Regions from separate parts of the Mesorhizobium sp. WSM4807 genome, predicted to be linked through region 2. Evidence: predicted binding sites of a transcription regulator. Region 2 holds the regulator's gene; the other holds the start of a gene.

Region 1 (3,386 bases), on a different contig from region 2:
ATCGTCCTGATCGCCTGGGGCAGCGCTACGCTTTTGGTCTGACGACCAGACCGATCGCTTTTTGATGCAAAGTGCATCGCCCCGCTCGGCCAAGCCGGCTCACAATTCCTTTTCGGCCAGTTCGCGAAACGCGTCGGGAACCGAGCGCGACTGGCCGAGCGCGACCGAGGCATAGCCGACCGCCTCCCAGCCGAAGCGGTCGCGGATCTTGTCGATGGCGCGGTCGGCCGTCCAGCGCGCCGCACCCTTGCTGGTGCCGGGGCGGCGCCGGTCGTCGTCGAGGTCGAGCGGCAGTTCCAGCTGCAGGCCCGGTTGCTGTTCCAGATGCGAGACGGCGATCGCCAGCAGCGAGATGGTCTTTTCGTGCGGATGATCGACAAGCACCTTGCGCACCAGCGCCTCGGCGATCTCGGCCAGCGTGGCGGTTGCCGAAATCGGCTGGTCGAGCGTGATCGAGCGCGTCACCGAGCGCAGATCGGCAAAGCGAACGCGAACCGTCACGGTGCGCCCCGGCCGGGACTTCGCCCGCAGCCGGGTGGCGACCCTGTCGGCCAGATGCAGCAGCGCCGGCACGAAGATTTTTGCCTCGGCCGGTTTCCTGCCGAGTGCCGATTGTGCGCCGGCCGATCGCGCCCGGCGCTGCGTCTCGAGCTTGCGCGGATCGCGGTTCCACGCCAGCGCGTTGAGCTTTTCGCCCGCCGCCGGCCCGAGCAGGCGCTCCAGCGACCAGCCAGGCGTCTTCGCCAGTTCGCCGATGGTGCGCACACCGATGCCGGCCAGCCGCTCCCTGGTGACCGGGCCGACGCCCCACATCAGTTCGACCGGCAGATCGTGCAGGAACTCCAACTCGTAGCGTGGATCGACGACCACCAGCCCGTCGGGCTTGGCCACTTGCGAGGCGATCTTGGCCAGGTGCTTGGTGCGTGCCACGCCGACCGAGATCGGCAGGCCGAGCTCCGCCCGCACGCGGCGGCGGATGGTTGTGGCGATCTCGGCCGGCGGACCGAACAGATGGGTGCAGCCGGCGACGTCGGCGAAGGCCTCGTCGATGGAGATCCGCTCGACCATCGGCGTGAAATCGCCAAGCACTTTGATGGCCGCGTCGCCGAGCCGCTGATAATCCTTGAAATGGCCGCCGACGAAAATCAGCCCGGGGCAGAGTTCCCGGGCGCGCCGCCCCGGCATGCCGCCACGCACGCCAAAGGCCTTGGCCTCGTAGGAAGCGGCCAGCACCACACCGCCGCCGACGGCGATCGGCTTGCCGCGCAGGGCCGGGTCGAGCAACTGTTCGACCGAGGCATAGAAGGCATCCAGATCCGCGTGGAGGATGTTGGCTTCCATCCGGCCCGTTCGCCCGCGGCGGTTCGAACGCCGCATGTCTTGAGGGGTGGTTTCGTTTGGAACATAATGAGAACATGCGGGTGGATTGTCAAGCGGCGTGGAGGGCAGGTGGAGGGCAATCGCTTCAGGTTTGCGCTGCCCCTCATCGCCCTGCCGGGCACTTCTCCCCGTATAGGGACGGGGAGAAGGACAGCCTTCGCAAAGGGTTTCGCCAATCTCCGGCGTTGCAGTTCGCCAATCTCCGGCGTTGCAGAATGGGTGCCGAGGTTGCGGACAGCCCCCTTCGCCCCGTCACTATACGGGGAGAAGGTGCCGGCAGGCGGATGAGGGGCAGCGCCGACTTCAAGCGATTGGCCTGACGGCAGGTGCCGCGATCTACAGCGCCATCTTGTAGCCGAGATGGCTGGCGGTGAAACCGAGGCGATCGTAGAAAGCGTGCGCCTCCCGTCGGCTCTTGTCGGTCGTGAGCTGAACGAAGCTGCAGTTGCGCGAACGGCACGCTTCAATCGCCCATTCGATCATCCGCTTGCCGACGCCGCGAGACCGCCATTGCCGCGCGACGCGAACGCCTTCGATCTGCCCGCGCCAGGCGCCTTTCCTCGATATGCCTGGAATGAAGCTGAGCTGCAGGGTTCCGACCACCTGTCCGGCTTCCACGGCCACAGCCAGCAGCTGGTTGGGATCGGCATCGATCGCGCTGAAGGCATCGAGGTAGGACGGCACTAGCGGCGTCGACGGGTCCTCCCGACCAGCACCGAGCGCATCGTCGGCAGGCAGTGCGACAATTGCCGGCAGATCGTGCGCTTGCGCGCGACGGAATTTGATCTCGCTCATCGAGTGGACATACGGTGTGGATTTGGTGACGGCAAGTGCGGTCCAGCTATGCGCGACAGGCGCGTCGCCGTGCGGGCGACCGGCCGCCAGGCATTCGCGGCTGATGGCGTCGGCGACGTCCGGCTTACGCCGCCTGCCGTGCCCAGAGGCGGTGGCCGTAGCGGCGGAAGAAGCGCGCCAGAAGCCGCTGCTGCCTGGCGCGGGCGAGATCGGCGCCGCGCCTTTCCTGGCGCCAGCGCGGCATGTTGCGGAACAGCGCAATGAAGCGGGCGGTGTCCTCGAGCGCCTCCTCGGCCGACTGCGCCGGGCGGATCGCCGCCAGGAACAAGGCCTCGCCGTGCTTCAGCCGGTCAACAATCGTTTTGCGCTGATCATGGCCCAGGCGGGCCTTGCCTATGCCGTCGAGGCGGACGGCGGCGAAGGCCGCCAGCATGGCCGGGCTGTCGCCAGTATAGCCGCAATCGCGGGCGAACTGGGCGGAGAGGGCGTCCATCTTCGTCTCCTTGATTGGCGGCCGCGACGGAGGCCCGGCCCTGCCGCCTATCTGATCGTCCGCGGCGGCGTTATCAGTCGATCCGATATATAAGCATAACTCAAAAATTGACACAAGTTAAACTTTTGCACGGTGTGAGCGGAACTGACTCGACTCTTCGGGAAAAACCCCTAATGTTGTGAACAAAACAGGAACTGAGGCACTAGGGACGATGGCATTGCCGGGCAAGGAAGCGACGATCGCGAGGTCGTCTCGATCGCGGTCGAGTGTATCGATTGCGGCCGCAACAGATGGTGGAAGCCGGCGGAGCTGAAGCGCTTCGGGGTGACCGCGCAGACGCCGCTGGCGGCGCTTTCGGGGCGCCTTCGCTGCTCGGCCTGCCGCGCCGACGGGCTGCCGGGCGCGGCGATCTCGATCCAGGCGGCGTTCATCGACGAGCAGCAGCAGCGCCGCGCCGAAGCGCGGATGCTTGGCGAGCGCGAGATTCCGCTGGAGAGATCCAGGCGGGCTTGATGGAAGAAACGCCATCTCCCCCGCAAGGGGGGATAGTGCCTGCCGCCGCCCTAGTACCCCAGCAGTTCCTTGAGCGGGATGACGCGCCAGACGTGCTTGATCGCATAGCGGTTGAAGGTCAGCGTCTTCGGCGGATTGTACTGCTCGACGACCAGCTCGGCGGCGGTGCGCTTAACCAGTTTTTTGATGAAAGCCTTGCCGTTGC
Region 2 (3,386 bases):
TCGGCCATCGCCGTCATCGTCGTGTCGCCGCACGAGGTGGTCGGCCCAAGCTTCCAGATGTCCTTCGCCGCGACCGCTGCTCTCGTGGGCGCCTATGCCGGCTGGTCCGACTATCGTGCCGACAAGGCCACCGCGCCGCCACAGCGACGGTCAACGATCGCTTTCGTCACGCGAAAACTTGCCGCTGGGACAGGTACCATCGCAATGACCTCCATCATTGCCGGCAGCGCCACCGCACTCTTCGCCATCTGGCACTTCCAGCGCGTCTCGCCGCTCAGCCTGTTCGCCAATCTGGCCGTCATGCCGATCGTCACGGTCGTCATGTTCCTGGCCGTCGTTAGCGCCTTGGCAATGCCGTTCGGCCTCGACGGCCCTTTCCTATACATGATGGGCAAGGGGCTGACGGCCATGATTGCAATATCGGGATGGATCTCCGAGCGGTCGCCGGTCGATGCCGTCGGGCTGATCTCGTTGCAGTCGGTTCTGCTGGTGACGGCCGCCCTGGTCATCGCCACGATGGCAACGACATGGTTGCGGCTTGCGGCACTTCCCTTTGCGCTCGCCGGCCTGCTGACGATTTCCGAGACGCGCACTCCCGACGTGCTGATTTCGGAAGATGCGCATCTGGTGGCGCTGCCGATCGGCGGCGGCGAACTTGCCGTCAACCGGGTGCGCTCGAACGAATTCATCACCGACAACTGGAAACATGCGCTGGTTTCAGCGACCATTGTCGAGCCGGAGACATTCGAAAAAGGAGACGTGCGGTTCGACATCGTCGACCCGGCCGACCTGCCGCCGGGAGCGCCCTTCTACTGCACTGCCGGCCTGTGCCTCGCCCGGCACCAGTCCGGCGCGATCATCGCGCTCGCCGACGACCGCAAAACCGCACGGCCAGCCTGTGCCTTTGCGGATTTGATCGTCATCGATGATGCCACAGCCTATTATAATCCCTGCCGCAATCCGCTGGTTCTCGTCGTCACCAAACGGCAGCTCGCTCGCATGGGCAGTGCCGCCGTCTTTTTCGATCCGCTATCTGCGACGACGCGCGCAGAAATCCGTTTTGCCGTCAGACAGCCCTATAGGCCTTGGCATGAGCAGCGGAGATTTTCGCGCGAGGCGAGGGGCCTGCCGCCATACCGCAGGGCCGAGAAACCCAAAAAGCCTGCCGTTCAGTAACGCCGGATCAGTCCGACGAGCTTGCCTTGCACCTTGACCCGGTCCGGCCCGAAGATGCGCGTCTCGTAGGCCGGATTGGCGGCTTCCAGTGCGATCGAGGCACCTTTGCGGCGGAACCGCTTCAGCGTCGCTTCCTCGTCGTCGACCAAGGCGACGATGATCTCGCCAGGCTGGGCGGTGTCGGCGTTGCGGATGATGACCGTGTCGCCGTCGAAAATGCCGGCCTCGATCATCGAATCACCCTTGACCTCCAGCGCGTAGTGCGTGCCGCCGGTGATCATGTCCGGTGGTACCGAGATCGAATGCGTTTGGTGCTGGATGGCATCGATCGGCACACCGGCAGCGATGCGGCCCATCACCGGTATGGAGATGGTGGCAACGACGTCGTCGTCATTGCCGGCCGCGGGCATGCGCGAAGGCGCCGGCTTGATCTGTCGTCCGAGGCTGCCCTGCCCAAGGCTGCCCTGAATGACGCTTGGCGAGAATTTGCGCGCCGCATTGAGGCCGGGCGCGATCGAATCGGGCAGGCGCAGCACCTCCAGCGCGCGGGCGCGGTTGGGCAGGCGGCGAATGAAACCGCGCTCCTCCAGTGCAGTGATCAGCCGATGGATCCCCGACTTCGAGGCGAGGTCGAGCGCTTCCTTCATCTCGTCGAACGAGGGCGGAATGCCGCTTTCCTTCAGCCGCTCGTGGATGAACATCAGCAGTTCATGTTGTTTGCGTGTCAGCATCGCGACCCCCAACAGAATCAGAAAAACAAACCCAGAACAAACACTATCTGTTCCAGTTGTGTTCCGCAACCGTTTAAAATTTAATGAATGTGTTGACGTTTTGTTCAGCGTAGCATCAGCACGCTGCACGCGGCGCCCGTCGCGGCTGGGGGAGCGAACGGCTCGCGCACGATCAGCCCGTTGGCGTCGGCCAGCATTTTGAGCATCGAGGAATCCTGGATGCCGAACGGGGTCGCCAGCAGCGTGCCGGCTTCTTCGCTCACCACGGCGCGTACATAGTCCTGCCTGAGATCGTTGGCCGGCATGGCGGCGCCGAGCCGCGCCTGACGCATGTCCTGCCGGAAGGCGCGGCCGCCGAGCCGCGCAAGCAGCGGCGTCAGAAAGAGCTGCGTGCAGACCAGGCTCGCCACCGGATTGCCAGGCAGGCCGATGCAGCGGATGTCACCCAGCCGCCCGAACATCAGCGGCTTGCCGGGCCGCATGGCGATTTTCCAGAAATCGAGCGTCATGCCTTCACCGGTCAGCACGTCATGGACCAGGTCATGGTCGCCGACCGAGGCGCCGCCCAGCGTGACGATGACGTCGGCGCCTGCGTCGACCGCTTGTTTCACCAGCGTGGCGATCGCCTCCTTGCGGTCGGGGGCGATGCCGAGATCGAGCGCGCTGGCGCCGACCGAGCGGGCCGCGGCGGCGACGCCATAGGCATTGGACGAGATGATCTGGTCGGGGCCAAGGTCGCTGCCCGGCGGCAGCAATTCGTCGCCGGTGGCGATGATGGCGACCAACGGCCGTTTCACCACGCTGACCTGCGGGTGGTTGGCCGACGCCGCCAGCGACAATGCCGCCGGATCAAGCGGGCGGCCTTTCTCCAGCAGGACGTCGCCCTTCGAGAAATCGAGCCCGAGGCGGCGGATGTTGCGGCCTTCAACCGTCGACGCGGTCACTTCGATGCTGCCGCCGCCGAGGTCGCGGACATTCTCCTGGATGACGATGGTGTCCGCGCCTGCAGGAAGCGGCGCGCCGGTGAAGATGCGCACGGCCTGCGCCGGGCCGACTGTTCCGGCAAAGCCGCGTCCGGCCGGCGCCATGCCGATCACCGAAAGTCTTGCGGGCACGGACGCGACATCCTCGGCCCGCACGGCATAGCCGTCCATGGCGGACGCGTTGAACGGCGGCTGGGTGCGGAGCGCCAGGAGCGGCGCCGCCAGCACGCGGTCGGCGGCGTCCATCAGGGCGACGCTTTCAGCCTGCAAGGGCGCAGCATCCTCAAGCAGGCGCTCGAGCGCCTCGGCGACCGGAAGCAGTGCCATTATTAGCCTGCCCCCTTGGCATCCGCCTTGTAGTCGCCGGATTTGCCGCCGGTCTTTTCCGCCAGCCTGATGCCCGAGATCACCATGGCGCGGTCGACCGCCTTGGCCATGTCATAGATGGTCAGGCAGGCGACCGAGACGGCGGTCAGCGCTTCCATCTCGACGCCGG

The links. The regulator LexA, encoded in region 2, represses DNA repair genes until DNA is damaged. The targets are predictions, from matches to a motif close to TGTTCNNNNTGTGTTCNG.
Region 1: a site for LexA is predicted at 1,399-1,416, ahead of dinB (DNA polymerase IV). Genes of this name have one in related genera too.

What each region holds. Positions count from the first base shown of each region.
Region 1 covers NZ_JBVVQY010000058.1:9,577-12,962, forward strand. The annotation lists gene AC0L3N_RS32640 (DUF2182 domain-containing protein) at 1-42, shown strand, start outside; gene dinB (DNA polymerase IV) at 100-1,341, opposite strand; gene AC0L3N_RS32650 (GNAT family N-acetyltransferase) at 1,717-2,175, opposite strand; gene AC0L3N_RS32655 (hypothetical protein) at 2,300-2,668, opposite strand; gene AC0L3N_RS32660 (hypothetical protein) at 2,993-3,181, shown strand; gene AC0L3N_RS32665 (XRE family transcriptional regulator) at 3,232-3,386, opposite strand, start outside.
Region 2 covers NZ_JBVVQY010000024.1:18,469-21,854, forward strand. The annotation lists gene AC0L3N_RS25355 (ComEC/Rec2 family competence protein) at 1-1,176, shown strand, start outside; gene lexA (transcriptional repressor LexA) at 1,170-1,907, opposite strand; gene AC0L3N_RS25365 (molybdopterin molybdotransferase MoeA) at 2,012-3,217, opposite strand; gene moaC (cyclic pyranopterin monophosphate synthase MoaC) at 3,220-3,386, opposite strand, start outside.